One region of the Methylobacterium sp. WL1 genome, then DNA from elsewhere that is predicted to be linked to it. Evidence: riboswitches for the same ligand, from Rfam matches in the RefSeq annotation. Region 1 holds a riboswitch; the other holds the start of a gene.

Region 1 (15,241 bases):
TTCATGGCGAATGCCGGCACATTCCTGGGCGCGACCCTGATCGCGCAGTTCTGGATGCATGTGCCGGTGACGTGAGACATGGTTCGATCCGCCGCCGGGCCGGGCTCGGTGGCGGATCGACCGACCCGCAGGGATGGCCGGGATCGGACCTGTGACGGCCAGGGAGCGAACGGCATGAGCATAGACGCGGACATCCTCGGTCGCATGGTCGCCTGGCGGCGCGACCTGCACGCCCACCCGGAGCTCGCCTTTGCGGAGGTCCGAACCGGGGACCTCGTCGCGCGCGAGCTCGCCGCCTGCGGCTTCGAAATCCATCGCGGCCTGGGCCGGACGGGCGTCGTCGGGACGCTGCGCCGGGGAGAGGGCCCGATCGTCGGCCTGCGCGCCGACATGGACGCGCTGCCCATCCACGAGGCGACCGGTCTGCCCCACGCCTCCAGGAACCCGGGGGTGATGCATGCCTGCGGGCATGACGGGCATGTCGCGATGCTGCTCGGCGCAGCCAGCCAGCTCGCCCGCGCCGAGAACCTGCGCGGTACGGTCCGGGTCATCTTCCAGCCGGCCGAGGAATGCGAGGGCGGCGGCCGGGCGATGGTCGAGGACGGCCTGTTCAGGATGTTCCCCTGCGACACGGTCTGGGGCCTGCACAACTGGCCGGGATTGCCACTCGGAGCCTTCGCCACCTGCCCGGGCCCGATCATGGCCTCCCTCGACACGTTCGAGATACGCGTCAGGGGCTCGGGGACGCACGCCGCCATGCCGGAGCGGGGCATCGACACGCTGGTGATCGCCTCCGAGACGGTTCTGGCCCTGCAGACGATCGTCAGCCGCCGGATCGCCCCGCTCGATCCCGCGGTGGTGAGCATCACCCAGGTCCACGGCGGCGACGCCTGGAACGTGATCCCGGACCTCGCCACGATCCGGGGGACCGTCCGCTGCCTGTCCGAGAGCGTGCGCGGGACGGTGGCGGCTCTCATCACGGAGATCGCCACGGGCACCGCCCGCACGCATGGCGGCGCCGCCGAGGTCGATTACCACACCGGATATCCCTCGACGGTCAACGCCTCGGACGCCGTCCCGCTCGCGCTCGCCGCGGCGGCCCGGGTCCCGGCGATACCGTCCCGGCATGGAAATGTCGCGCCGTCGATGGCCTCGGAGGACTTCGCCTACATGCTGCAGGCCTGCCCCGGCGCCTACGTCTGGCTCGGCACTGACGGCGCCGAGCCCGGCCGGCCGCTTCACAATCCCGGCTACGACTTCAACGACGACGCCCTGCCGATCGGGGCCGCCTATTGGGTGGCCCTGGCGACCGGCATGCTCGAAGCGGCCCGTACGTAAGTTTGCCGACGCTTCGGATATCGAGGCCCGCACCTGCGAAGTTGCCGAACGGCTTCGCAGGCGGATGAGGGATCTTGAGACGGAGAACCGGCATCTTTCGCCGGTAATCGCAGATCTGACGCTCGACACGCTGATCTTACAGGATGCGTCCCGGAGAGGCGTCTCGAGCCCCGGGCGCCAACGCGCCCGTGGCGAACACATCTCGCCACCCCGTGGGGCTGATCAGTCGCGGCGAGCGGAACTGACGGGCTGATGTAAAGTAGAAAAAAGTGGAGCGGGCGGCGGGAATCGAACCCGCATATTCAGCTTGGGAAGCTGACGTTCTACCACTGAACTACGCCCGCGGACACGGCCGGTGCGGTGGAGTAGCGCCCACAAGGCCGGAGCCTCGTGGGTGCTCCGTGCACCCGTGTACGAATGCGATCTAGCAGCCCGCCGACAAGTCCGTCAAACGGGGTCTTTCGGTTTCTGCAGGAAAGCGTGTTCGCAAGCCGGACCTCGCCCAGTGGAGCGACCTGCGCCGGAGCCAGCGTCTCAGGCGATCCGGGACAGGTTCCCCGCGGCGGCGTGCGATTCGCGGGCGGCGTCATAGGCCCGGTTGCGCAGGGCCGTCTCGCTGGGCAGCTGTTCGACGACGTTGCCGGACCGCGAATCCACCACCTGGAACACGATCGAGCTCGTGTCCGGATCCTGGATGTAGCGCGCCTTGTCGCCGGTGGGGGTGATGTCGAGTTTGACCGCCGGTTCCAGCGGAGCGGTGGCGGCCTGGGCCGGCGTCGTGTCCTGGGTGGCGGCCGGAGCGGCCGATGCCGCGAGCGACTCGAGACCCTGCGGCCCCGGCGTCGTCGCATTGAGCGGACGGATATCCATGGCTGATCTCCTGCGATCCTGTGATCGAGGGATTCAGCGGTTCTGCCGCCTAAGCGTCCGTTAACGGCGCCCCCCGGCGCAGGGGATGGTTGCGCGGCAGCCCGAGTCGCGATGAAGATCGCGTTACCGGAACGGCATCATTTTGCGTTTTCGTCTGGTCCTTGATGCCGCGCGCCGCGCGGGTGGGGCGATCCGTGTCGCTATTGCGCCTCGGGGAACGGCACGCGTCCGGAGGTATCCATGCGCTGGACCCGAATAGCGGTGGCGCTCCTGATTGCGGCGTTTGCCGAGGCACCACCGGGCAGCGGACAGGCGCGATCAGGATTATCACCCCGGGGGGCGTTCATCCGGCAGCATCGCTGCGAGGTCGTGGCGCGCCTTGACGCGATCCATCGGCGCGGGCCCGTCGAAACGTCGCGTGATCGCTTCATCGTGGTGGCGCTGCGCGATCGGCCGATGCACTATGTCCAGTGCATCTTCCAGCCCTTCGATACCGCGATGTTGTGCGAAGCCTCGTCTGGCGCCTACGGGAAAACGGGTTTTCGGCTCCAGGCGCAATCCCAGGCCGCCCTCCGGGCCCTTCAGTATGCCCAAGCCGACGGAGAAGCGAATTTCTCGCGCACCGTCAGCCTCGGAGATCCTCCCGATGTCGGCATCGCCGCCGACCTGATGCTCGCGGCGCTCTACGATGCCTACGGGGCCGAGCCGGACTCGGCGATCGAGATCACGGCACCGCGCGGCGGCGGCGGCGGGTGCGGCACGCCCACGTCTTGAGCGGACGGGGCGTGCCGGCTCCTCATTCGGCCGCGTCGATGTAGAGCTTGCCGCCTTCGGCCAGGAACTCCTGGGACTTGGCCCGCATGCCGGCCTCGGCCTCGGCCTTCGACATAGCGGGCGACGCGCCCACGACCTCGCCCGCTTCCTCCATCGCCAGCACCTCGGCGCGCAGGTCCTGGGTGATCTTCATCGAGCAGAACTTCGGCCCGCACATCGAGCAGAAATGCGCGACCTTGTGGGCGTCCTTGGGCAGGGTCTCGTCGTGGTAGCGACGGGCCGTATCCGGATCGAGGCCCAGGTTGAACTGGTCTTCCCAGCGGAAGTCGAACCGGGCGCGGCTCAGCGCGTCGTCGCGCAGCTGGGCGGCCGGGTGGCCCTTGGCGAGGTCGGCGGCGTGGGCGGCGATCTTGTAGGTGATCACCCCGGTCTTCACGTCGTCGCGGTCCGGCAGCCCGAGGTGCTCCTTCGGGGTGACGTAGCAGAGCATCGCGGTGCCGAACCAGCCGATCATGGCGGCGCCAATGCCCGAGGTGATGTGGTCGTAGCCGGGGGCGATGTCGGTGGTCAGCGGGCCGAGGGTGTAGAACGGCGCCTCGCCGCACTCCCGCAACTGCTTCTCCATGTTGACCTTGATCTTGTGCATCGGCACGTGGCCGGGGCCCTCGATCATCACCTGGCAACCCTTGTCCCAGGCGATCTTGGTCAGTTCGCCCAGCGTCTCCAGCTCGCCGAACTGCGCGGCGTCGTTGGCGTCGGCGATCGAGCCCGGACGCAGGCCGTCGCCGAGCGAGAACGACACGTCGTAGGCCCGCATGATGTCGCAGATCTCGTCGAAATGCTCGTACAGGAACGATTCCCGGTGCCCGGCCAGGCACCAGCGCGCCATGATCGAGCCGCCCCGCGAGACGATGCCGGTGACCCGACGGGCGGTGAGCGGCACGTGCGCCAGCCGCACGCCGGCATGGATGGTGAAGTAGTCGATGCCCTGCTCGGCCTGCTCAATCAGCGTGTCCTTGAAGACTTCCCAATCGAGCTTGAGCGGGTCGCCACCGACCTTCTCGAGCGCCTGGTAGATCGGCACGGTCCCGATCGGCACCGGGCTGTTCCGGATGATCCACGAGCGGATGTTGTGGATGTTGCGGCCGGTGGACAGGTCCATGACCGTGTCGGCGCCCCAGCGGATCGACCAGACCAGCTTCTCGACCTCTTCCGCGGCCGACGACGTCACGGCCGAATTGCCGATGTTGGCGTTGATCTTGACCAGGAAGTTCCGGCCGATCGCCATCGGCTCCAGCTCGGTGTGGTTGATGTTGGCCGGGATGATCGCGCGGCCGCGGGCGATCTCGTCGCGCACGAATTCTGGGGTGATGAACGGCGGTACCGACGCACCGAAGCTCTCGCCGTCTGCCAGCGTGGCTTCGGCGCCCGCCAGCATCGCGTCGCGACAGGCGTTCTCGCGGTGGGCGACGTAGATCATCTCCTCGGTGATGATCCCGGCTCGGGCGAACTCGTACTGCGTCACCATCTGCCCGGGGGCCGCCATGCGGATCGTCCGGGTAGCGGGGCAGGGCGCCACGAGCTTGTCGCCCGCGAAGCCGTTATCCTCCGGCTTGACCGCACGGGGCTCAACCGCGGTGTAGCGGCGCGCCGCGATCCAGGGCTCGCGCACGCCGGGCAGGCCGGCGGTGAGGTCTATGCGGGCGTCGGTCTCGGTGTAGGGGCCCGACGGATCGTAGACCCGCACCGGCTCCTCTTTCGGATCGGACAGGGCAATCTCGCGATAGGGCACCCGGATGTCCGGCCGGCCGACCGGATTCGCGTAGACCTTGCGCGACCCGGTGACCGGACCCGTGGTCACGGTCTCGGGGCTGCCTTTCACGTCCTTGGGGAGAACGGGTGCGTTCATCGTGGGCCTCTCCTCGTGTTGGAGCGCTCCGGACCACGCGATGGCTGAGATGAGATCCGGCCGCACGCACGCGAGCAGCCGCAGGTTCCCGTCCCTCCGCCGGTATGAGCCGGATCAGGTTCAAGGGTCAGGGCAGCATGCCCAATCTCAGCCCCCTTCAGGGCCCCCCTCGGAACGGTTCAAGACTCGGCCCCGGGGATGGGTTTGTCAATGCTGCGGCGAGCCGAGCGGATAACAGGCTGGTGTTGTCCGACGGGAGAAGCTCCGGTCGCCCAAAGCCAAGCACCCTGTGTAGGGGCAGGGCCGCCCAACCACTCATCAAAGCCGTCCTGGGCCAAACAAACTTGGCTACGATGCCCATCTTTGAACCTTCAAGAAACGATGCGCATCCTGCTCCTGCTGCTGGCCGCCCTGGCGGTGCTCTACCTGGCTTGGCTCGTCGCCCTGGTGCTGTTCCAGCGGCGGCTGATCTACCCGGGCGCGGCCTGGAACGGGCAACCCGTGCGCATCCAGGCGGCACCGCCCGGGACCGAGCCGGTCACGGTAGCGACAGAGGACGGCGAGCGGCTGTTCGCCCTGTGGCGGCCGCCGCATCCCGGCTGCGGCATCGTCATCAGCTTTCACGGCAACGGCTCCCGGCCCGAGCCGCACGCGGCACGCTTCGCCGCGGATCCGTGGCGCGCGGCCGGCTGGGGTGTGCTGGCGCCGGCCTATCGCGGCTATCCTGGCTCGACCGGCACGCCGAGCGAGGACGGCCTGATCCGGGACGGGCTGGCGGCGGTCGCGGCCGCTGAGGCACGGTCCCCGGGGGCGCCGATCCTGCTGCATGGCCATTCCCTGGGTGCCGCGGTGGCGGTCGCGATCGCCGGGCAAGTCGAGGCGATCGGGCTCTACCTTGAAGCACCGTTCGACTCGCTGACCCATGCCGTGCGGCTGCATGTCCCGCTGGCACCATCCTGGCTCCTGCGCGACACCTATCGCTCGGACCGGCGCATCCAAGGCACGTCCGCGCCGGTCCTGATCGTCCAGGGCACCGACGACCCGGTGGTGCCGGCCGAGCTCGCCCGGGCGCTCGCTACGGCGGCGGGGCCCCGAGCGCGGTTCGAGCTGGTGCCGGGCGACCACATGTCGATCTTCGGGTCCCGGGATCGCGAGGCCGAGGCGTGGTTCCGCGGACGTGTGGGGCCGGCCTGCAGGACGCCGGATCAGGCTGTGCCCTGAAAGGACGGGAGGAGACATCGTTTGGTCGGACGCCGCTCCCGGCGCTGGAACGCCGACGATCCGGAGATGCCCGGCGCGGTTGCCCGGATGGATCCGGTCTGCCCGCTCTGCGGCCGTCCTATCCCGCCCCGCGCCCGCTCCAGCCTGCACCACCTCACCCCGAAGCTGAAGGGCGGCACCCACCAGGGCACGGTGCGGCTGCACCAGATCTGCCACTCGGCGATCCATGCCCGCTACAGTGAGGCCGAGATCGCCCGCCGGCTCGCCGACGTGGACGCACTGCGGGACGATCCCGAGATCGCGCGCTTCGTGGTCTGGATCCGCGGCAAGCCCGACGACTTCCACGCCGCCACGCGCATGACCCGTGACCGCCGCGCGGGCAAGCGTCGGGATTGAGGCAGCCGTTTACCCGGCGCTCAGGACATCTGCAGGTTCCGATCCCGGGCCGGCAACCCCGTCAACCTTGTCGATCCACACTGGCCCCGGTCTGGGAGCTGAACGATGGGCGGGGCAGGAAACGCGAACGGCCGGCTGGCCTGGGTCGATATCGCCAAGGGGATCTGCATCCTCCTGGTGGTGATGATGCATTCCGTCATCGGCACCGGTGCGGCCCTGGGCGGCGAGGGATTCCTGCACCCGGTGGTGGCCTTCGCCAAACCGTTTCGGATCCCGGATTTCTTCCTGCTGTCCGGCCTGTTCCTGGGGCGGGTGATCGACCGGGACTGGCGCCTGTTCGCCGACCGCCGGGTCCTGCACTTCGCCTACTTCTACGGGCTCTGGCTGGTGATTCAGTCGGCGGCGCGCTACGGCGGTATCGTCGGCGATGCCGGGCCGGGCGCCTTCGCCGCCCATCTCGCCCACGCGCTGGTCGAGCCGTATTCCAGCCTGTGGTTCGTCTACCTGCTGGCGGTCTTCTCCGTGGTGACCAAGGTCTTGCGCCGGTGCCCGGGGGCGCTGCTGCTGGCCGGCGCGGCCCTGCTGCAGATCGCCGACATCCGCAGCGATGCGACCCTCGTCGAGGAGTTCTGCGGCCGCTACGTCTACTTCGTGGCGGGCTACCTGTTCGCCGGCCGGATCTTCGCCTTGGCCGACGCGGCCCGCCGGCATGTCGGCCCCGCGCTGTGCGGCCTCGCCGCCTGGGCCGTCTTGGAAGGATGGATGGCGCTGACGCCCGCCCGCCATCCGGCCTACCCGACCCTCGCCAGCCTGCCGATCGCGAGCCTCGCCCTCGGGGCGGCCGGTGCCCTGGCGATCATGGTCGTGGCCGCGCTGATCGAGCGGTCGGGGACCGCCGTCGCCGAAGCCCTACGGACCTGCGGCCAGCGCTCGATCGTGATCTATCTCGCCTTCTCGCTGCCGATGGCCGCGACCCGCGAGATCCTGGTCCGCACCGGGCTCGTGAACGATATCGGGCTTGCGAGCCTGATCGTCATGGCGGCGGCGCTGCTGGTCCCGCTGGGCCTGGAGCGGCTGGTGCGCCACACGCCGCTCGCCCTGCTGTTCCTGCGTCCGGCCTGGTTCCGGCTGGCGGGGGCGCCGCGCCCGCGTCCGTCCCTCGCGGCCACCTGAGGCCGGCAGCTCAGCTCTCGAACGCGATGCCGATCCGGCGGCTGCGCCGCCACGCCACGGCGGCCTGCCGCGGGTCGGCCCCGTCCATCAGACGGAGCGGGAAGCGGTCCGGCACGGCTTGATCCTCCTCGACCTCGATCTGAGCGCCGGTCTCGGTGGCGTCCCAGACGAGGCAGCCGACCTCGCCGCAGGCGAGCAGCAGCGTGCCGAACGTGAAGGCGTTCTTGCGGAATGCCCCGCGGCGATCCTCCGTCATCGCACCCTCTCTCCGGTCCCGGTCCGCGACACCCAGGCGCGCGGACTGAACAATACGGCGAGACGGTTAACGGGCTGGATGGCGGGCGGAGACTGGTATCCCAGGCCGAAACTCAATACGTGTTTGGGTCATCCAGGAGATGCGCCGCCGCTGCAGGCTCGCCAGCTTCGCGGCGTTCAGGATGCCCCCAGGGCTACGGCAATCCTGCAACGCATGGCGTCGATCCCGGCTTCGCCGCTGATCGCGACCTCGATATCGTGGGGCGATGGCTTCCGGCTGGCGCCCGGCATCGGTAAGGCGAACCGCAGCGACGGTCCGCCCTCCGACGCCTTCGCAGGTCGGGGCCGAATTTTCATGACAGGGATCGGGCGCGTGCCGGGTTGTTCACCGGGCGATGGTGCACCGGGAGGACTCAATGCGGGATGCGTCGGCGCAGGAGCTCATGATCCTCAGCGCGTTGCAGGAATGCCGGATCCAGCTGGAGACCGCGCGCCGGGACGAGGCGAGCCGGGCCGCCGTCCGGCTCGAACTCGATGCCGCCCTGCAGCGCGAGGAGGCGCTGAAGACCGAGATCGTGCAGGAGCGGGAGCGCACCGAGGCCGTGCGGGTCGTCTTGCTGGCGCTCACGGCCAGCATCGGCCGGTTCGGCCTGCGCCGGAAGCTGTTCACGGCGCGTATCGCCCGGCTCGGCCGGGAGACGCCGGATTCCGGCCCGCAATCGGTTCGGCACCCCGTGCTGCTCGCCGAGGCACGGCGGGTGCTGGGGCAGGATCCGACCGCCTCGGGTTAAGGCGCCGGGATGCTAGCGGCCGGGGCCGGGGTGCTGAACGGAACGCTAACGACCCCTTAAACCGCCGCATTTAGCGTGCCGTAACCGGGCTACGCCGCAACGCACGCGCGCGCTGGTTTCGGATCGTTCGAAGACGGGATGCATGGCCAAGGGTCGGGGCAGGATGGAGCCGAATTTCGACGTGCCGGAAGGGCGCGTCCGGGATCGCGGCGAACTCGACCTGCGCCTGTCCCGGGACGACCGGGCCGGGACAGGGGAACGCGTGGGTAAGCGAGCGGACGAGATGGCGCGGGCTCCGGCCAAGACGGCGCCACGCCGGACCCAGAAGAAGTCCGGCCGGCGCCGGCGCTCGTGGCTTGGCCGGATCGCCTACGGCACCGTGGTGCTCGGCCTGTGGGCGGTGATCGGCGTCGCTGGCCTCATCGCCTACCATGCCTCGCAGCTGCCGCCGATCGACCAGCTCGCGGTGCCCAAGCGCCCGCCCAACATCGCCATCCTGGCGAGCGACGGCTCGCTGTTGGCCAACCGGGGTGAGACCGGCGGCCGGGTGGTCTCGATCAAGGAGCTGCCGCCCTACCTGCCCCGCGCCTTCGTGGCGATCGAGGACCGGCGGTTCTACCAGCATTTCGGCGTCGACCCGGTGGGCATCCTCCGGGCGATTGGCCAGAACCTGACACGCCGCGGCGTCGCGCAGGGCGGCTCGACCCTGACCCAGCAGCTCGCCAAGAACCTGTTCCTGACCCCCGAGCGCTCGGCCTCGCGCAAGATCCAGGAGGCGATCCTCGCCCTGTGGCTGGAGCACAAGTACAGCAAGGACGAGATCCTCGAACTGTACCTGAACCGGGTCTATTTCGGCGCCGGCGCCTACGGCGTCGAGGCCGCGGCGCAGCGCTACTTCGGCAAGCCCGCCAAGGAGGTGTCGCTGGCCCAGGCCGCGATGCTCGGCGGACTCGTGCAGGCGCCCTCGCGGCTCGCCCCGAACCGCAACCTGCCCGCCGCCCAGGCCCGCGCCGCGCAGGTGCTGGCTGCCATGCAGGAGCTCGGCTTCGTCCCGGCGCAGGACGCCAAGGTGGCGCTCGCCCAGCCGGCCCGGCCCGCCAACGCGCGCGGCGGCGGCTCGGCCAACTACGTGGCCGATCTCGTGATGGACGTGCTCGACGATTACGTCGGCAAGTTCGACACCGACATCACGGTCCAGACCACCGTCGACACCGGCCTGCAGGCGCTCGCCGAGAAGGCGCTCACCGACGAGCTGAACGCCAAGGGCACGCGCTTCAACGTCGGACAGGGCGCCCTGGTCTCGATGCGGCCGGACGGGGCGATCCGCGCGCTGATCGGCGGGCGCGACTACGCCCAGAGCCAGTTCAACCGCGCGACCACTGCCAAGCGGCAGCCCGGCTCTTCGTTCAAGCCGTTCGTCTACCTCGCCGCCGTGGAGCACGGGGCGACCCCCGACACGGTGAAGGAGGACGCGCCGATCCGGATCGGCACCTGGGCGCCTGAGAACTACTCGCACCGCTACGAAGGCCCGGTGACGCTGCGCATGGCGCTGGCGCACTCGCTCAATACGGTGGCGGTGCGGCTCGGCCAGGAAGTCGGCCCGAAGACGGTGGTGCAGACCGCCCAGCGCCTCGGCATCACCTCGCCGCTCCAGGCCAACGGCTCGATCGCGCTCGGGACCTCCGAGGTGACCCTGCTGGAGATGGTCGGCGCCTACGGGGCCTTCGCCAACGGCGGCACCGGGGTGATCCCGTACGTGGTCACCTCCGTGAAGAGTGCCGCCGGCAAGATGCTGTACAAGCGTTCCGACAACGGTCTCGGCCGGGTCATCGACGCCAACGCCGACGGCATGATGAACGCGATGATGCACGAGACCTTCGTGTCCGGCACCGCCAAGAAGGCCGACATCCCGGGCTGGGAGCTGGCCGGCAAGACCGGCACGACCCAGGATTTCCGCGATGCCTGGTTCATCGGCTACTCGGGTACCCTCGTCACCGGGATCTGGCTCGGCAACGACGACGGCGAGCTGACCAAGAAGGTCACCGGCGGCAACCTGCCGGCGGAGATCTGGAAGACCTACATGACCCAGGCGCTGAAGGGCCAGAACCCGGTTCCGCTGCCCGGCATCAACCGCTGGCGCAAGCCGCCGCCCGAGACCACGGCTTCCGTGGCGAGCGCGGCGCCGAGTTCCCCGGCCGACCTCCTGGGCCAGATCTTCGGCGATCCGGCCGCGCCCGCGCCCCGCCAGCAGGCCCCGGCACGCCGGGCAGCCCCGAAGGACGACCGCAACTTCGTCGAGAAGCTGTTCGGGATCGGCGAGTAAGCCGGTCCGGCTCAGCGCCGGATCAGGACCACGCCGCCGATCAGCAGCGCGACGCCGAGCGCCCGCGGCAGGTCGACCGGGCGCTGGGCGAGGCCGAGCCAGCCGTAATGGTCGAACAGGACTGAGGCCAGCATCTGGCCGGTGACCAGGAGCGTCAGAAAAGTTCCGGCCCCGAGCTGCGGGACCAGGACGATGCCGAGGCCGATGAAGATCGCCCCGAACATCCCGCCGCTCCACGCCCACCAGGGGATCCGCGCGAGCACCCCGGCGGACGGCATCGGGTCCCGGGCGACCAGCGCGAACACGACCATGCAGCCCACCCCGACCGTGAAGCTCACGACCCCCGACAGGGCAGCCGAGTTGAGGGCGGTGCGCAGATTCGCGTTCAGCGCCTGCTGGATGACGATGCTGACGCCCGCCGTGAGGGCGAGCGCCGAGGGCAGGAGCGATTTCAGCATGACGGTCGGGGGCTTTCGGGCGGCGCGCGTAACGGCCGCGGTACAGCGATTCCGCGCCCCCCGCCATTCGCGTCGACGGTATCCGGCTGCCCCCGTCGCTCACAACATCGGCAGCATCCGGGGCCGGGGCCCGCGGGGGAAATGCGCGTCGATCATGGCGATCTCGGCCGGGCCGAGATGCAGGTCCGCGGCGCCCGCGTTCTCGATCGCCCGCGCCGGCCGGCCGGTCTTGGGGATCGTGAAGGTCGCGGGCAGGCGGGTCAGGAAGGCCAGGGCCACCGCGTAGGGCGTCGTGCCGTGGGTGCTGGCGATGCCGTCGAGCACGCGGCCGCCGGCGCTGGAAGGGTCGGGGAACTCGCCGCTCCCGAACGGCGAGTAGCCGACCATCGCGACGCCGTGCCTCTCGCACCACGGCAGCACCGCGTGCTCGATCGCCCGCTCGTTGAGGTGGTACAGCACCTGGTTGCAGGCGATCCGGTCCGGCCCGGCGATGGCCAGGACCCGGTCGAGGTCGTCGACGTCGAAGTTGCTCAAGCCCCAGGACAGGATCTTGCCGGCCCGGCGCAGGTCCTCGAACCCCGCGATCGTCTCGGCCAGGGGATGCTGGCCGGGCCAGTGCAGCAGGTAGCTGTCGAGCCGGTCGGTCTTCAACCGCCGCAGGGAGGCCTCGCAGGCCCGCACGACGCCGCGGCGCGTGGCGTTGCCCGGGACCACCTTCGAGACGAGGAACACCTCCTCGCGGCAATCCGTGGTCGCCTCGGCCACGATCGCCTCGGCGTCGCCGTACATCTCGGCGGTATCGATATGCGTCATCCCGGCATCGATGCCGGCCCGCAAGGCGCGCACGGCGTCTGCCCTGTCCGAGCCGTCGATATGCCACGTGCCCTGGCCGATGACCGGCACCGAGACGCGCGTCGCCCCGAAGCTTCTGGCGTACATGGCAGCGCTCCCTTCCGGCCGCGCGGGGTCTCGTTCTGATCGTCCGCCCGACCCGATCGAGCCGATACGCGGACCCCGCTGCGCCTTACTCGCGCCATCTTGGGGGGATGAGCAATGGGCCGTCGCCGCTCCGGTGTTGAACTTTAGGCCAGTGTCTCACACCGCGCTCAACGAGGCCGCCACAGGGCCTACCAAGCGGCCTGCCCGGTTGCCCGCGCGGGCCTGGAGCGCCCCGTGCGGCGCCGGCGCCGAGCCGACCCTGGGGGGGACGCGCTGATGCTGCCGGCTCACCGGATGTTCTGGTCGCTGATCCTCCTGGCCGCCGCCGGCGCCGGGCTGCTGTACAACGTCATCTTCGCCGATGCCGCCGCGCCGCTCGCCGGCTTCACCTACGGCCTGGCCATGGGCGCCACCGTGCTGGCCTTCGATCGCGGCCTGATCCTGGCCGGGTTGCAGGCCCGGATACGCCGGCTCCCGGCCTGGCTCTACGTCATCGCGGCCGAACTGGCCTACGTGCTAATGATCGTGGCCGGCAACGCGCTGGGCGGCCTGATCGTCTGGAGCTTCGGCCTGACCGGCGACGAACTCGCCGTGGCGACCCGGATGACGGCCCGCGTCCTCGCCTACGCGTTGGCGGTGGCTGGCCTGCTGGTCTTCGTCATCCGCATGCGCGACCTCGTCGGCGGCGAGATCTTCGTGAATTTCATGATCGGCCGCTACCACAAGCCGGTGGCCGAAGAGCGGATCTTCCTGTTCCTGGATGTGGTCGGGTCGACCGCCTTCGCGGAGGCGCACGGCGACCTGCGCGCGCAGGAATATCTCAGCGCGGTCTTCGCGACGTTGGCCGAGCCGGTGCGCCGCAACGGCGGATCGGTGGACGACTATATCGGCGACTTGGCCATGGTGACATGGCCGATGAGCCGCGGCCTGAAGGACGCGCGCTGCGTCACCTGCGTGTTCGACGTCATCGACCGGATCGAGGCCGACGAGGCCGCGTGGACCGGCCGGTTCGGCACGGTGCCGAAGCTGCGCGCCGCGCTGCATGGCGGTTCGGTGGTCACCGCCGAAGTCGGCGTCGACCGCCACAAGATCGCGTATTTCGGCGACGCCGTGAACGTGACCTCGCGGATCGAAGCCCTGTGCCGGCCACTCGGGGTCGGCATCCTGATCTCGCAGGATCTCCTGGGCCGGCTGCCGCGCCTGCCCGCGGGGGTGCGGGCGCGCTCGCTGGGCGCCCACGCCCTGCGTGGCCGCGGCGCACCGTTGTCTGTGGCGACGCTGGAGCGCGGTGACGAGGCCGGCGTCGCGGTGACCGAGGATCCGGCCCCGCGCAGGGTCGCGGCGATCCGCTGATGGCACCAGCCCAGGCCAGACCCCGGACCGCCCTGATCGTCGTCAAGATGGCCCTGCGCTTCGGCTTTCCGCTGCTCGGGCTGATCGTCATCGGCCGCGCGGTGGTGCTGTCGATCGGCGGGGATATCGAGCGTTGGCAATTCGCCCTCGGGGCGCTCCTGATCCTGGCGGGCTTCACCTCGAAGCTGGTGCCCCGGCGATGAGCGCCACCGAGAACCGGCCGACGATCTATCTCGATGCCGATGCCTGCCCGGTGAAGGATGAGACCTACCGGGTAGCGGCGCGCTACGGCCTCACCGTCCACGTCGTCGCCAACAGCGTGCTTAACCTGCCGCGCGAGCCCTGGATCGTACGCGTCGTCGTCGGTTCCGCCCTCGACGCCGCCGACGACTGGATCGCGGAGCGGGCCGGGCACGGCAGCATCGTGCTCACCGCCGACGTGCCGCTGGCCGCTCGCTGCGTGAAGGCCGGCGCCACGGTCCTGGCCTTCACCGGCAAGCCGTTCAGCGAATCCTCGATCGGCATGGCGCTGGCCACCCGCGACCTGATGCAGTCCCTACGCGAGGCCGGCACGATCACGGGTGGCCCGGCGCCGTTCTCCCGGGCCGACCGCTCGGCGTTCCTGTCGGCCCTCGACCGGGCGGTGATGCGGATTCTGCGGGACCGGCCCTAGCGCATCGCGCCGGGTATCGGGACCGGCACGATGCGCCGGACCCTCGTCTAGGGTCGCCTGTCACCGAAAGCCGACGGCCACCTCTCGGAACGACCCTTCAGGTTCCTGGCGCGACGCGCTCGCCCGACCATGGCCGCAGCGGCTCCGGGATGCGGAAATCGGCCGGCGGCGCGAAGTCGGAGGCAGCGCCGCGCATACTCCTGGCGCCACGCGGGAAGCCGCTCCGGTCGCCGTAATCGAAGGTCCCAGGGGGTGACAGGCGCTTCTGCCCGATCAGCCCTTGCGCACATATGACGTCGAGGACCGTCACCCCCGCCACGGCGGCGGTCGCGGCGGCGAGGTTCGTGCGCTTCGGGTTGTCGCCTTCGAAGCCGGTCGCCAGTGTGGCGAGGTCCAGCGCGTCGCCGCCGACGCGCCCGATGATCCAGGGCGTCGGATCATGGCTCATGAGGATCGCGACGCCGGTGGCGACCTCACGGACGCCGTAGGCTTGCACCAGCGATTCCCGACCGCGCAGGCCGAGTGCCCGGCACAGGCCGCGCGGGGCCGTCAGCTCCAGGATGCCGAGGCCGATCGAGAACCAGCCGAGCCCGCGCGCCAGCGCGTCGTGTCCGGTCTCGGGACCGCGCCCTGGTGCGCCCCGGGTCGTCTGCGAATGCTGTTTATCGCTCATGGCCGGATCACCACCTTGATGCAGCCGTCCTGCTTGTCGCGGAACACCCGGTACATCTCCGGGCCGTCCTCCAGCCCGATGGTGTGGGTGATGAC
Region 2 (15,241 bases), 2.8 Mb from region 1:
CGTAGAGCGCGGTCGCCCAGGCGAGGCTGGCCGCGACACCGAGATGGAACGTGAAAGTCCGGTGCAGGCGGGAGAAGTCGTCGCGCGCCTCGTCGATGGTCATCCGGCAATCCCCCCGGACGGAACCGCCATGTGCGGCCCGTCGATGGGTTCTATAAGCCGCCGGAATTCGCGGATTTTGTGACCCCGGCGCGGCCTGAATGGGATCGCGCCGACGCGGACCGATCAGGCGTCCTTCGCGGTCTCCGGCGCACCGGAGCGCATCAGCGCGACGAAGCGCTCGAACAGGTAGTGGCTGTCGCGCGGGCCAGGCGAAGCCTCGGGATGGTGCTGCACCGAGAAGGCCGGGCGGTCGGTGAGGGTGAGCCCGCAATTCGAGCCGTCGAACAGCGAGACATGGGTCTCGACCGCGCTGGCCGGCAGGCTCGCGGGATCCACCGCGAAGCCGTGGTTCATCGAGACGATCTCGACCCGGCCGGTGGTCTTGTCCTTGACCGGGTGATTCGCCCCGTGATGGCCCTGACCCATCTTCAGCGTCCGGCCGCCGAGCGCGAGGCCCATGAGCTGGTGCCCCAGGCAGATGCCGAAGGTCGGCACCTTCTCGTCCAGCAGCTTGCGGATCACCGGCACGGCATAGGTGCCGGTCGCCGCCGGGTCGCCGGGACCGTTGGACAGGAACACCCCGTCGGGCTTCAGCGCCAGGATCTCCTCGGCGCTGGTGGTGGCCGGTACCACGGTGACGTCGCAGCCGGCCTGGGCCAGCAGCCGCAGGATGTTGCGCTTCACGCCGTAATCGATCGCCACGACCTTCAGGCCCTCGCCGGGCGCGCGCTTGCCGTAGCCGTCGCCGAGCGCCCAGACGGTCTCGGACCATTCCGAGTTGGCGCGGCTGGTCACCGGCGGCACGAGGTCGAGGCCCTCCATCGGGGCGAGGGCCGCGGCCCGGGCCTTCAGGGCCTCCCGGTCGAACCGGCCCTCGGGATCGTTGGCGATCACGGCGTTGGGCATTCCGCCGTCGCGGATGCGGGCGGTGAGCGCCCTTGTGTCCACCCCGGTGATCCCGACGATGCCGCGGGCGTCGAGCCAGCCGTCGAGATGTGACGACGACCGCCAGCTCGACGGCTTGGTCACCGCCGAGGCGATCACGGTGCCGCGCACGCCCGAGGCCGGGGCCGCCTCGAGGCTCTCCAGATCCTCGTCGTTGGTGCCGACATTGCCGATATGCGGGAACGTGAAGGTGACGATCTGCCCGGCATAGGACGGGTCCGTCAGGATCTCCTGGTAGCCGGTCATCGCCGTGTTGAAGCAGACCTCACCGTCGGCGACGCCGGTCCGGCCGATGCCGAAGCCCTCCAGGATGGTCCCGTCGGCCAGCACCAGCAGGGCCGTCGCGACGGGCTCCGCCCAGGGCTCGGGGGCAGCGGCTTTGGAGCCAGCGGATTTGGAGGCCTGCGCGGCGGCGTCTTGCAGCATCGGGTCGGTCTCGCTTATGTCCGGCCGAAGGCAGGCACCGCGATGCGGTACGCTCGGCTGGCGGCATGATCGTGTGCGGCGCTCTTAGCGAGCGGCCCGCGATCGGGTCAATGTGGCCGTGCGGCCGACGAGGCTCAACACCCGCAAAGTGCAGGCCAGCCCCCCGTTTCTCCCATCAAAAGGTTCATCGAGATGCTGCGCGCCCGCCTCACCACCGAGATGAAGGAGGCCATGAAGGCCGGCGACAAGGACAAGCTCGCCACCGTGCGGATGATCCAGGCCGCCCTCAAGGACAAGGACATCGAGGCTCGCGGCCTCGGCAAGGAGCCGGCCTCCGACGAGGAGATCCTGTCGCTGCTCCAGAAGATGATCAAGCAGCGCACCGAATCGGCTACGGTCTACGAGCAGGGCGGACGCCCGGAACTCGCCGCCAACGAGCGCTCCGAGATCGCGATCATCGAGGCGTTCCTGCCCAAGCAGATGGACGAGGCCGAGATGAAGGCGGCGGTCGACGCCGCGATCCTCGAGACCGGCGCCGCCGGCCAGAAGGACATGGGCCGCGTCATCGCCGCCCTGAAGGGCACCTTCGCGGGCCGGATGGATTTCGGCAAGGCGAGCGGGCTGGTGAAGGCCGCGCTGGCGGCGAAGGGCTGAGACCGAGGCGCCGGCTCTCCCCACAATCCCCCGCCTGATCGAACGATCGACCGCCCGGGCGGGACTCGGACCGCCCGGGCGCGCTATATCCAACGGTCAGGCAGTCGATCCGCAGGCCCCGTGCGCTATCCGCCCCACATCCTGGAAGAGATCCGCGCCCGGCTGCCGGCCTCGGCCGTGGTCGGCCGACGGGTGCAGCTGAAGAAGGCCGGCCGCGAATGGCGCGGCCTGTCGCCGTTCAACGCCGAGAAGACGCCGTCCTTCTACGTGAACGACCAGAAGCAGTTCTATCACTGCTTCTCATCGTCCAAGCACGGCGACATCTTCACGTTCCTGATGGAGACGGAGGGCCTGAGCTTTCCCGAGGCCGTGGAGCGGCTGGCGAGCGAGGCCGGCGTCAGCCTGCCGGCGCCCACGGAAGATACCCGCGTCGCCGAGAAGCAGCGCGCCGGGGCTTTCGAGGTCATGGAGATGGCCGCGCGGTGGTTCGAGGACCGCCTGCGGGCCGGGCCGGGCAGCGAGGCGCGGGCCTATCTCGAACGCCGGGGGCTCAAGGACGACACGCAGCGGGCCTTCCGGCTCGGCTACGCGCCGAACGAGCGCTACGCCCTGCGTGACCACCTGGCCGGGCAGGGGGTCGACAAGGCGCTGATGGTCGAGCTGGGCCTGCTCGCCGGCGGCGAGGATGTCTCGGTCCCGTACGATTATTTCCGCGACCGGGTGATGTTCCCGATCACTGACACCCGCGGCCGGGTCGTCGCCTTTGGGGGGCGGGCGCTCGCCAAGGAGGTGCGCGCCAAGTATCTGAATTCGCCCGAGACGCCGCTCTTCCACAAGGGCCGGACGCTCTACAACCTCCACGGCGCGCGCAAGGCCTCCCACGAGCGCAGCTCGATCATCGCGGTCGAGGGCTACGTCGACGTCATCGCCATGACGCTGGCCGGCCATCCCGAGACGGTGGCGCCGCTCGGCACCGCGCTGACCGAGGACCAGCTGGCCTTGCTATGGCGCCACGCCGACGAGCCGATCCTCTGCTTCGACGGCGACAAGGCCGGGCAGCGGGCGGCCTTCCGGGCGCTCGACATCGCCCTGCCGGCCCTGGAGCCCGGCCGCTCGCTTCGGATCGCCCTGCTGCCGGGCGGTCAGGATCCCGACGACCTGCTGCGCTCGGGCGGTCCCGGGGCGATCGACCAGGTGCTGCAGGCCGCGCTGCCGCTGTCCGAGCTGCTCTGGCGCCGCGCGCTCGAATCGGGGCCGGCCGATACGCCCGAGCGCCGGGCCGGCCTGACCCAGACGCTGCGCGCCACCGTCGCCACGATCCGCGACGAGACCGTCAAGCGCTACTACCGCGACGACATCGAGGAGCGGCTGCGCAGCCTGTCGCCCCGGAACGCGCGGTCCAGCGGGCCCGGGTCCGGGCCGAAGGGGCAGAACCGCCGCTTCGTCCGCCCGGGCGAACCGGTCTCGCCGCGGATCACCGGCAGCCCCAGCGCCTCGATGACCGCCTCGGCGGGCTTCTCCGGGGCGGCGCCGGTGCGCGAGGCGGTGATCGCCGGCACATTGCTGGTCCACCCGGAGATGCTCAGCGATTTCGGCGACGAGGTCTCGGAACTCGACTTCGAGCACCCCGACGCGCGGGCGCTCCTGTCGGTCCTGGTCGCTTGTGCCGCAGAGGATGGACAAACGAACGCGGACCTGTTGCAAACCCGCATCACACGGGCCGGTCTCGGAGAGGCGGCGGAGCGGATTCTGGCGCTCGCCCGGTCCCGAGACCGGATTACGCTGTCCCCGCACGCCGATCCGCAGCAGCGCGCGGACGCTCTCAGACAGGCGATGATCTTGCACCGGCAGGCTGGCGCGCTACATAGCGAACTTCGCGAAGCACGGCAGGCGTTCGAAGACGATCCGACCGATGCCGGGTGGGCATGGCTCTGCGAAGTCAAGGCGAGGCTGGAGACCGTCATCGCTGCCGAGGCTGAAGCCGACAAGCCGGTGTCGAACGACTCGACCGCCGCATGACGGCCGTGCGATGGCGGTGGCGACGGGCCGAACCCCGCGTTAGTTAACAATTGGTCAAGCCTCGGGCTTGCATACGGAACCCGACGACTCAAGGCGTCCGGAGCAATCCGGGGCCACTCGCAAGTATCGCGGCGCCGACGGCGTGGAGCGGCCTTACTCAGGCCCCCGCAGCGCGCCGCACCCGAAACAATAGGCTGATCATGGCGACGAAGGCAACGGAACGGGACGAGACGGACGCTGCCCCCGAGCAGCAGACCGACGGGCCGCTCCTCGACCTGACGGATGCTTCGGTCAAGCGGATGGTCAAGCTCGCGAAGAAGCGCGGCTACGTGACCTACGAAGAGGTCAACGAGGTCCTGCCGGAGGGCCAGTCCGACCCTGACCAGCTCGAGGACGTGCTCTCGCAGCTGTCCGAGATGGGCATCAACGTGGTCGAGGCCGAGGAGACCGACGAGGCTGCAACCACCGAGAAGGCGGCGAACGGCGCCGACGGCGAGGAAGAGGAATCCGAGGGCGGCGAGGTGGCCGAGGTCGCGCCGACGCGCGCCGTCACGGTCGCCACGACCACCAAGGAGCCGACCGACCGCACCGACGATCCGGTGCGGATGTACCTGCGCGAGATGGGCTCGGTGGAGCTCCTGTCCCGCGAGGGCGAGATCGCGATCGCCAAGCGCATCGAGGCCGGCCGCGAGGCGATGATCGCGGGCCTCTGCGAGAGCCCGCTAACCTTCCAGGCGATCATCATCTGGCGGGACGAGCTTGTGGAGGGCAAGGTCCTCCTGCGCGACATCATCGATCTCGAGGCGACCTACGCCGGCCCGGACGGCAAGAACGCGCCGCAGATCGCCGAGGGCGAGAGCGAGGAGAGCGCCGAGGAGGCCGAGCCGCCGGCGCCGCCAGAGGGCGGCGACGACGAGGACGACCTCGAGAACAACGTCTCGCTCGCCGCCATGGAAGCGGAGATCAAGCCGCGGGTCCTCGAGACCTTCGACGCGATCGCCGCGAATTACCGCAAGCTGCGCAAGTTCCAGACCGAGGGCGCAGACCGCAAGGCGGCCGGCGAGAAGAACAGCCCGGCCCAGAACCAGAAGCAGATCGAGCTGAAGGACAGCGTCGTCGCCGACGTGAAGTCGCTGTCGCTCAACAACAACCGCATCGAGGCGCTGGTCGGCCAGCTCTACTCGATCAACAAGCAACTCATCGGCCACGAGGGCCGGCTGATGCGCTATGCCGAGAGCCACGGCGTGGCCCGGGACGAGTTTCTGCGCCACTACCAGGGCTACGAGCTCGATCCGAACTGGATGGAGCGCGTCGGCACGCTAGGCGGCAAGGGCTGGAAGAACCTGGTCGAGCGCGGCTCGAAGCAGGTGACGGAGCTGCGCGCCCAGATCCTCGACCTCGCCTCAGAGACCGGGCTGGAGATCGGCGAGTACCGCCGCATCGTCAACATGGTCCAGAAGGGCGAGCGCGAGGCCCGGCAGGCGAAGAAGGAGATGATCGAGGCGAACCTGCGCCTCGTGATCTCCATCGCCAAGAAGTACACGAACCGCGGCCTGCAGTTCCTGGACCTGATCCAGGAGGGCAACATCGGCCTGATGAAGGCGGTCGACAAGTTCGAGTACCGGCGCGGCTACAAGTTCTCGACCTACGCCACGTGGTGGATCCGGCAGGCGATCACCCGCTCGATCGCCGACCAGGCCCGCACGATCCGCATCCCGGTGCACATGATCGAGACGATCAACAAGATCGTCCGGACCTCCCGCCAGATGCTGCACGAGATCGGCCGCGAACCGACCCCGGAGGAGCTGGCCGAGAAGCTGGCGATGCCGCTGGAGAAGGTGCGGAAAGTCCTGAAGATCGCCAAGGAGCCGATCTCCCTCGAGACACCCATCGGCGACGAGGAGGACAGCCACCTCGGCGACTTCATCGAGGACAAGAACGTCGTCCTGCCGATCGACGCGGCGATCCAGTCGAACCTGCGCGAGACCACGACAAGGGTGCTGGCGTCGCTGACCCCGCGCGAGGAACGCGTGCTGCGCATGCGCTTCGGCATCGGCATGAACACCGACCACACCCTCGAGGAAGTCGGCCAGCAGTTCTCGGTGACCCGCGAGCGCATCCGGCAGATCGAGGCCAAGGCGCTCCGCAAGCTGAAGCACCCGTCGCGTAGCCGGAAGCTCCGGAGCTTCCTGGACAACTGAGCCCCGTCGCGGCCCCCGCGGCGCCTCCTCCGACCGCGTTGCCAGGCGGCTGCTGCGCGGCCCCCACCTTGGCGCCATGCTCGAACGCCGCCCGCCAACGCCCGGATTGCCGACGGCCTTCGCGGACGGCTCCGAAGCCGACGACGTGCCCTTCGGCGCGCTCCAGCCCTCGGTGGGCATCCGCGACTGGCTGTTGGGCGAGGGCGCCCGGCTGCAGAAGGCCGAGGACATGCTGTCCGGCCTCGCCGAGCGGCTGATCGCTATCGGCGTGCCGGTGGATCGGGCCTCCACCGCGATCGACACCCTGCACTCGGAATATGCCGGCGTGGGCCGGGTCTGGACCCGGGACGGCGGCACCAGCGTGCGGCTGTTCCCGCACGGGGGCCGCTCGCAGGAGGCTTATCTTAACAGCCCGTTCCACACCGTCCACGAGACCGGCGAGTGGCTGATCCTCGACGTCGCCGAGACGCCGGACGATGCCTACGCGATCATCCCGGACCTGAAGGCCGGCGGCTACACCCACTACGTCGTGGCGCCGCTGTTCTTCACCAACGGCACCAAGAACGGGATCACCTTCGCGACGAAGGCGCCCGACGGGTTCGGCGAGGACGACATCGCGATCCTCCGCTTCGTCATGCCGGCGCTCGCCGCCGTCGCAGAGATGCGCGTCCTCAACAAGCAACTCGACCACGTGCTGCGCCTCTATGTCGGCGACGAGCCGCACCGGGCGATCCTGGCCGGCGACATCCGCCGCGGACAGGTGACGCGGATCCGCTCGGCGATCCTATTCGCCGACATGCGGGACTACACCCGGACCTCCGCCGACATGACTCCCGAGGAGGCGGTCGGACTGCTCAACGTGTTCTTCGACTGCCTGGTGCCGCCGATCGAGCGTGAGGGCGGCGAGGTCCTGAAGTATCTGGGCGATGGCTTGCTGGCGATCTTCCGGGAATCGGGCGACGATCTCGGGGGGGCCGCCAAGGGGGCGCTCACTGCGGCCCAGAACGCGCTGGCGGCCCTCGACGAGGCCAACGCCCTGCATCAGTTCTCGGTGCCGGTGGCGGCGGGAATCGCGCTCCACCACGGCGAGGCCGCCTACGGCAATGTCGGCTCGGGCTCCCGGCTCGACTTCACGGTCATCGGCCGCGACGTGAACCTCGCCAGCCGGATCGCCCGGCTGAACCGCCAGCTCGGCGAGCCGCTGCTGATGTCGAAGCCGTTCGTGGACTTCCTCTGGGGCGATCCGATCCCCCTGGGCGAGCACGTCCTCGACGGCTTCCGCGAGCCCATGGCGGTGTTCCGCCCGAAATTCCTGCGGCCGCGTGCGCCGAGCTGAGAGTTTTCGCAAAATGTCACAGGACTGATAAATTCGCCCCCATACGTAACAATGACATCAGTGCCGTTTAGAACCTCTGTGCTTAGCCGTGTGACGCGGATATTTTTCCGACTGCCCCAGCTTTTAGGCTCTCCATAATCGAAAGATCGTAGACCTGTGCTGGGATTATCCCGATCCAGGCACCGACTCGGCCATCTTGACTAGAACTGCGTTCGCCAAGGCTGCGGTCCGGGTGAGAACCTCGTCTGGAACTTCCGGCAGGTCGAGTATTTTCAGGCACGCCGCCGCGCAGGCCTTGTGTTGCGCCGTGTGATAAGCGTGAATTGAAAATTCTTCCAGCAATCCAAAATCGTAAACCCAGGGCATTATTGCGATGCCTTCTTTTGGCGCCTTGAGGGACAGTCCGGACTCCGCATACCGGTATCCCGCCGCAAACTTCTCCTTGCGTCTGCAGTATTGGCTAGCGCTGTGGCGTGCCTCAGCCCGTGCCGGACAGACGGGAATCATGCGATCGTACAGCTTCAGGACTTTTTCCGCGGGCTCATTCAATTTCTCCATGAGCCAGGCAGCGTTCAATAAACTGATGTATACTTCTTCCTTCCAATACCCGAGGCTGCTTCGCTTCAGATAACAATCCAGTGCCTTGAGATCTTCGCCGACATCGCGATAAGATCGCGCGAGATAGAACGTGTATCGCGCGATCATGAATGGGTCTTTTTCAGCAGCTAACGCTCTTTCCAGAACCGCCAAATCTCGTCGTTCCGACGACCGATCGCGATGACGAGCTCCATCGTCGCCGCGACGCATGGCAAGCGGCAGCTTGGGTGTTGGCGGGTCCTTTTGGCACTCCAGAAATTCATGCACGACGCCTCGATAGCGCCAATTTTTATTATTTTTAACCAGTTGTATACGCCAGTATTCTGTATTTTCATCCAAAATCGTCATCATGTACCCTGCCGCAATGAGCTTCGGCATCGAGAAATCATTGGGAATTATCAATTGATCGTCGGCATCGATGATCAAACTATATGCGGCGTGCGGGCGCGCTAATTTTAAAGCCTCGGTGCGGTTGAAGGCGAAATCGACCCAGGGTCTCTCCACAAGCGTACCGGGCATGTCTGCCATCGCTGCGCGGATGACATCCTGTGTTCCATCCGTCGAGCCGGTATCGACAATGATCCAATGGTCAATAACGGATCTCACAGAATCAAGACACCTGCGAATAACGTGAGACTCATTCTTGACGATCATGCAAAGGCAAATTTTTTGACCAAAACTATTCATGCCAATACACCCAAAGAAAATTTCGTTACATCGCCTCTTATCGTGCTGCGTCTTTTGATAGCGCAAACCTCTTCGTCACCCAATCTAGCCCCCCGCATTAAATTTACTTTTTGATTTTCATTATTTATATAGCGTTATAAATGGCGAAATTATTCAAGTACTTTTCCAAAATTAACGACTATTTCTTGTGGTAAATTCATTGAATATTACTGATTATAACTCAAAAAAATTAAAATATTGGGAATCGCTGACGCAGGTATGCCGGCATGCACGCTCGTGCCGCGGACGCCTTCAATGATCGAGCATGGCGCATATCGCTCAACCGGCAAGCGACGCGATCAGAATTAGGCCCTGGGCCGGAGATCCGATCGGTGACTGCGCCACCAGGAATGTTGCATCCCAGACCGCGGCTCGCCGTATCAGGCTTGACCCGCGGGGCCTACGCGATCAGATCTATCGCTGTTCCAGGGAGATCCCCGGCAAGGGGCTGAGAAACCGCTGGCACGTCCCCCGGACCTGCGGCGCGGAAATCCTTCGAACCTGATCCGGCTCACACCGGCGTAGGGATTGGACCGCGGCCGCCTGAATGGCAGGTCACCGCTTCTCACCGAAGCAGACGGCCCGATCTTCGCGACGGAATTCCGCGGAGATGACTTTGGCTTTTGACCGCCCCGTTTCGCCGATCGGACGCCGCCGCCTCCCGGGCGGCTTCGCCGCGCAGGCCTCGCTGCCGGCGCGTGCCGATGTCGCCGTCGTCGGCGGCGGGTTGATCGGCCTGTCGATCGCCTGGCGGCTCGCACGCGCCGGCCGCGCGGTGGTCGTCATCGAGCGCGACACGATCGGCGCGGGTGCGAGCCTGGCCGCCACCGGCATGCTGGCCCCGGCCGCCGAGCACGAGCCGGGCTCCGATCCGCTGCTGCCCCTCGCCCTCGAATCGCTCCGGCTCTGGCCGGGGTTCCGCGACGCCCTCGAAGCCGAGACCGGCCTGCCGATCGATTATCGCGCGGACGGGACCGTCGTGGTCGCCATCGGCCGCGACGAGGTCGAGCGCCTGCGCTTCCGCTACGACCTGCAGCGCCGCTCGGGCCTCGACGCCGCGTGGCTCCCGGGCACCGAGGTGCGGCGCCTTGAGCCCGCCCTGCGGCCGGCCGTCACCGCCGGAATCCATTGCCCACTGGATCACCAGGTCGATCCCCGCCTCGTTATGGCGGCACTGGCCGAAGCCTGTCGGCGTGCCGGCGTGACGCTGGTCGAGGGCCTGGCGGTGAGCGGGCTCGACTGGTCCGGCGGAACGGTGACCGGCATCCGGGCCGGCGACGAGGCCGTGACGGCCGATACCGTCGTGCTGGCCTCCGGCGCGTGGAGCGGGGAGGGCGGCCTGCTGCCCGAACATCTCGCCCTGCCGGTGCGACCGCTCAAGGGCCAGTCGATGGCCCTGCGCACCACCGCGCGCACCGGCACGCTCAGCCGGATGATCTGGACCGAGCAGGTCCACATGGCGCCCAAGAGCGACGGCCAGCTGATCGTCGGCGCAACGGTCGAGGATTGCGGCTTCCGGTCGGGCATCACCGCCGGCGGCCTCTTCGCCCTGCTCGAGGGCGCGCGCCGGGTGCTGCCCGGCATCGAGGAGATGGAGGTCGAGGCCGTGTGGGGCGGCTACCGTCCGACCTCGGACGACGACGCGCCGATCATCGACACGCTCGCACCGGGCCTCCTCGTCGCCACCGGCCATCACCGCAACGGCTACCTGCTCGCCCCCGTGACGGCCGAGGCGGTCGCCGAACTCGTCACACGCGGCGCGCTGCCGGAGATCGCACAGCCGTTCACTCGGGCGCGCTTCGACCGACGCGAACCCACGAGGGCCTCGGCATGAAGCTTCTGGTGAACGGAGAAATGCGGGATCTCGCGGTCGAGACCATCGCGGCCCTGTTCCGGGCCGAGGCCGACGAGACCGGTATCGAGAGCCCCCAGGGCATCGCCATCGCCCTGAACGGCCGCGTGCTGCGCCGCCGGGACTGGGACGAGACGCCGGTTGCCGAGGGCGACCGGGTCGAGATCGTCCGCGCCATGCAGGGAGGTTGACCATGGACCAGACCGTCACGCCGCTGCGCCCCGAGACCGAGGCGGATCACTTCACCATCGCCGGGGCGGAGCTGTCCTCGCGGCTGTTCATCGGCACGGCCGGCTACCCGACCCAGGCGATCATGCGCGACGCGGTCGCGGCGTCTGGGGCCGAGGTCGTCACCGCCTCGATCCGCCGGGTCTCGCTCCAGGGCCACGGCTCGGACACCGTGCGGATCCTCAAGGGCAAGCGCTTCCTGCCCAACACCGCCGGCTGCGAGACCGCCCGCGACGCGATCATGACCGCCGAGCTCGCCCGGGAGGCTCTGGACACCAACTGGATCAAGGTCGAGGTGATCGGCGACCGGGAGACCCTCTATCCCGATGTGGCCGAGTTGATCGAGGCCTGCCGGCATCTGGTGGACGAGGGCTTCGTGGTCCTGCCCTACTGCAACGACGATCCGGTCGTCTGCCAGCGCCTGGAGGATCTCGGCTGCGCCGCGATCATGCCGATGGGCTCGCTGATCGGCTCCGGCATGGGGGTCGCCAACCCGGCCAATATCGAGCTGATCTGTCGCCGCGCGAGCGTACCGGTGATCGTCGACGCCGGCATCGGCACCGCCTCGGATGCGGTCATCGCCATGGAGCTCGGGGCGGCGGCCTGCCTGATCAACACCGCCATCGCCAAGGCCGACGACCCGGTGCGGATGGCCCGGGCCATGGGCCGCGCGGTCGAGGCCGGGCGCGATGCCTATTGCGCCGGTCGCATCCCCCGCCGCGGCCGGGCCGATCCGTCGAGTCCGCAACTCGGCCTCGTCGGCTCGTGAGACCGCTGCCGTCGCGGCTGCTGGCAGTGACGGACCGGCACGGGCACGCCCGGCCCCTGGCCGACACCGTGCAGGCGGCGCTCGACGGCGGCGTCCGCTGGATCTGGTTCCGCGACCGCGACCTCGACCCGGAGGCGCGGCGCAGCCTCGGCGCCAGCATCGCCGCCAGGGTCCGTGCGGCGGGCGCGTTCCTCACGGTCGGCGGTGACATCGCCCTGGCTGAAGCACTCGGGGCGGACGGCGTGCATCTCGGTGGCGGCACCGGGCCGGAATGGATCACGGCGGCCCGCGCGGCCCTCGGACCGAATGCGCTGATCGGGATCTCGGCCCACGCACCCGTGGAAGTCGAGGCAGCCGCCGGGGCCGGCGCCGACTATGTCACCCTGAGCCCCATCTTCCCCACCGCCAGCAAGCCCGGCTACGGCCCGGCCCTCGGTCCGGAGGGCATAGCGGCGGCCCGTCGTGCCGGCCTGCCGATCGTCGCCCTCGGTGGCGTCACGCCGGAGCGCATCCCGCTCTGCCAGGATGCGGGTGCAGCCGGGGTCGCCGTGATGGGCACGCTGATGCGCGCCGCCGGGCCCATGGCCGCCGCCCGTCGCATCCTGGCGGCCTGGGACGGGTGCCAGCCCTAACCGTCCGTATGGCGCATCCCGGACGCGGCGTCCCCGGATGAACCCACGCGGAGCGGTCGCCAGCGCCGCGAATGTATGCCTCACTCCGCGCCCGATTCGGAGCGCGGGGGTGATGTTGCGGGCAGACCGATCGTCCTTCGGCTGGCGCTGGCTTGGCCGTTCGCTCGCGTTGCGCCGGGGGCAGGTCGCCCGGCTCCTGATCGCGATCGCGGCGGGATACGGCGCCGGGCTGGTCTTTCCGGTCGCCACCCAGCGCATCGTCGACGCGATCGTGGCCGGGCAGGCCGACCTGCACCTGCTCGGGCTGGCGCTGCTCGCACTCCTGTCGATCGCCGCCGAGGTCGGGCTCACCGCGTTCCGGGGGCGCCTGATCATCGCGCTGGCGGTCTTCCTCGACCGCCGGATCTCCCGCCGCGTCTTCGCCCACCTGCTGCGGGTGCGGATCGACGGTGCCGCCTTTAAGTCCGGCGAGGTCCTGAACCACTTCCAGCAGATCACGAAGATCCGGGACTTCGTCCTGCATCAGATCCCGAACACGGTGATCGATGCCGGCGGCGCGCTCGTCGCCTTCGGCCTGGTCCTCTACTACGACGTCGCGGTCGGGGCGGCGCTCGCGGTGGCGGCGCCGCTGATCGTGATGATCGCGAGCAACCAGATCAGCGGCATCTGGAAATCCGCGAAGGCCTATTACCAGTCGATCAGCGTCCGTGACGGCACACTGGCCGAGAGCGTTAACGGCCTGGCCACCGTGAAGTCGCTCGCCCTCGAAGCCGGGCGGATGCGACGCTGGATTACGGTGACGGACAACACGCTTGCCGAGCTGAGCGGCGTCATGGACCTGCAGCGGCGCTACGGGCTCCGGTCCCAGGCGGTCTCGCGGGCGATGACGCTGCTGGTCATCGGCGTGGGCTGCTGGCGGATCTATGGCGGCTACCTGACCGTCGGCGAGTTTTTGGCGATCCAGGTGGTCGCGGCCCGCATCACCGGCCCGCTTCTCGGCAGCGCCGACATCCTGCGCATGGCCCAGGAGGTGAACGTCGCGATCCGCGAGATCGGCGGCTTCCTCAGCCTGCCGCGCGAGCAGGCCGGCCGCCATCCGCCCCTGCGCCGGATCGGTCCCGGCGGCATCTGCCTCGACGGTGTCTCACTGACCTATCCGGGTGCGGCGCGGCCGGCGCTGCGGGATCTGAGGGCGACCCTGCCGGAGCGCGGCATCGTCGCCATCGTGGGACGCAACGGCTCGGGCAAGTCGACCCTGCTGCGCATCCTGCTCGGCCTGCAGCGCGACTATACCGGCCGGGTCGAGATCGGCGGTGCCGACCTGCGGGATTACGATCCCCGATGGCTGCGCGGTCAGATTGGTACCGTGGATCAGGATACGATGCTGTTCTCCGGCAGCGTGCGGGAAAACCTCGCCACGCAACGACCGGATGCGGCGGCCTTCGATGCAGCCCTGCATTTCGCCGGGCTGCGCGGGCTCGTCGAAACCCTGCCGGAAGGCCTCGAGACGTCCCTGGGCGAGGGCGGCCGGACCCTGTCGGGCGGCCAGCGCCAGCGGCTGTCGATCGCCCGTGCGGTGATCCGCAACCCGCCGGTGGCACTCCTCGACGAGCCGACCGCCTTCCTGGACCCGGAAGCCGCCCTCGCACTGGAGCGCAACCTCACGGCCTGGGGCCGCGAGCGGCTGCTGATCCTCGTCACCCACCATCTCGCCGCGGCGCGCCAGGCCGACCGGATCCTGGTCCTCGACGACGGCCGCCTGCTCGGCGACGGGCGGCACGACGACCTGCTGCGAACCGTGCCGCTCTACGCGGCTTTGTGGGAGGATTACACGCGCGCCGTGGTCAGGAGCGCGGACCGGGCCATCGAGCCGGCCACCTGACCTTACCGGGCCGGCCCTATTTGGCCGTCGGGCCGTAGGGCGGGCGCGGGATCGCCCTGTGGGCGGCCCGGAGCGCGGCCGACCAGCGCTCGCGCAGGTCGTGGAAATATCCCTCGCCGGCCTCGATCCGGTGGTTCACCTCGAGGTCGAGGCCGTTGCGGCGGGCGACCGCGATGTCGATCGGCAGGCCGACGCCGAGATTCGACCGCATGGTCGAATCCATCGAGACGAGGCTGACCTTGAGGGCGTCGTAGAGGTCGCTCTCGAACTTCACCGCCCGGTCGAGGATCGGCTTGCCGTACTTGTGCTCGCCGATCTGGAGGAAGGGCGCGTCGGTGCTGCACTCGATGAAGTTGCCGGCCGAGTAGATCAGGAACAGCCGCATGCCCTCGCCGGCGATCTGGCCGCCGAACAGCAGCGAGATCGAGAACCGGATGCTGGCCGCCTCGAACCCGTCCCGCTCGATCGCCCGCACCCGCCGGATGGCGCGCCCGATGAGCTGCGCCGCCTGGAACATCGTGGGCGCCTCGATCAGCTTCTGCGGCGGCTCGCCGTCGTCGCTGGGCACACCTTCCTGAAGCAGGCTCAGGACCGACTGGGTGATCGACAGGTTGCCGGCCGAGGCCAGCATCATCACCCGCTCGCCCGGCACGTTGAAGTGGTGGAGCTTACGGTAGGTCGAGATGTCGTCGAGCCCCGCATTGGTGCGGGTGTCGGCGACCATCACGAGCCCCTCCTCGACGAGGACACCGACGCAGTAGGTCATGGATCTCGGGCTCTCGCGGGGTGGGTTTCCGGCTCTCGCCGAGCCGGCGGCCCGCCCATCAGGGAAACGGGCGATGGATCAGGCGAAGAATCAGGCAGGGAATCAG

What was found. A riboswitch is a leader RNA that binds a small molecule or an ion and turns the genes downstream of it on or off. The one in region 1 is predicted to bind thiamine pyrophosphate.
Region 2: it holds a riboswitch for thiamine pyrophosphate, as region 1 does, so the genes downstream of both, thiO (glycine oxidase ThiO) here and thiC (phosphomethylpyrimidine synthase ThiC) in region 1, are expected to answer to the same signal.

Annotation. Positions count from the first base shown of each region.
Region 1 covers NZ_CP042823.1:6,018,761-6,034,001, forward strand. Annotated here, with positions in the region: gene FVA80_RS29265 (DUF3100 domain-containing protein) at 1-75, shown strand, start outside; gene FVA80_RS29270 (M20 aminoacylase family protein) at 175-1,338, shown strand; partial or broken gene FVA80_RS31780 (IS3 family transposase) at 1,397-1,525, shown strand; tRNA gene FVA80_RS29275 (tRNA-Gly) at 1,609-1,682, opposite strand; gene FVA80_RS29280 (flagellar protein FlaG) at 1,873-2,208, opposite strand; gene FVA80_RS29285 (hypothetical protein) at 2,449-2,982, shown strand; gene thiC (phosphomethylpyrimidine synthase ThiC) at 3,005-4,891, opposite strand; TPP riboswitch at 4,966-5,071, opposite strand; gene FVA80_RS29295 (alpha/beta hydrolase) at 5,273-6,112, shown strand; gene FVA80_RS29300 (HNH endonuclease) at 6,134-6,508, shown strand; gene FVA80_RS29305 (acyltransferase family protein) at 6,614-7,681, shown strand; gene FVA80_RS29310 (pilus assembly protein PilZ) at 7,692-7,937, opposite strand; gene FVA80_RS29315 (ATP-dependent helicase) at 8,353-8,727, shown strand; gene FVA80_RS29320 (transglycosylase domain-containing protein) at 8,870-11,050, shown strand; gene FVA80_RS29325 (DMT family transporter) at 11,062-11,508, opposite strand; gene FVA80_RS29330 (aldo/keto reductase) at 11,608-12,447, opposite strand; gene FVA80_RS29335 (adenylate/guanylate cyclase domain-containing protein) at 12,724-13,800, shown strand; gene FVA80_RS29340 (hypothetical protein) at 13,800-14,003, shown strand; gene FVA80_RS29345 (YaiI/YqxD family protein) at 14,000-14,473, shown strand; gene FVA80_RS29350 (cyclase dehydrase) at 14,571-15,146, opposite strand; gene FVA80_RS29355 (zinc-dependent alcohol dehydrogenase) at 15,143-15,241, opposite strand, start outside.
Region 2 covers NZ_CP042823.1:2,613,400-2,628,640, reverse strand. Annotated here, with positions in the region: gene FVA80_RS12780 (hypothetical protein) at 1-103, opposite strand, end outside; gene carA (glutamine-hydrolyzing carbamoyl-phosphate synthase small subunit) at 226-1,473, opposite strand; gene FVA80_RS12770 (GatB/YqeY domain-containing protein) at 1,666-2,127, shown strand; gene dnaG (DNA primase) at 2,248-4,146, shown strand; gene rpoD (RNA polymerase sigma factor RpoD) at 4,347-6,347, shown strand; gene FVA80_RS12755 (adenylate/guanylate cyclase domain-containing protein) at 6,424-7,683, shown strand; gene FVA80_RS12750 (glycosyltransferase) at 7,849-8,934, opposite strand; TPP riboswitch at 9,425-9,552, shown strand; gene thiO (glycine oxidase ThiO) at 9,617-10,840, shown strand; gene thiS (sulfur carrier protein ThiS) at 10,837-11,049, shown strand; gene FVA80_RS12735 (thiazole synthase) at 11,052-11,855, shown strand; gene FVA80_RS12730 (thiamine phosphate synthase) at 11,852-12,487, shown strand; gene FVA80_RS12725 (ATP-binding cassette domain-containing protein) at 12,600-14,369, shown strand; gene FVA80_RS12720 (peptidase) at 14,386-15,135, opposite strand.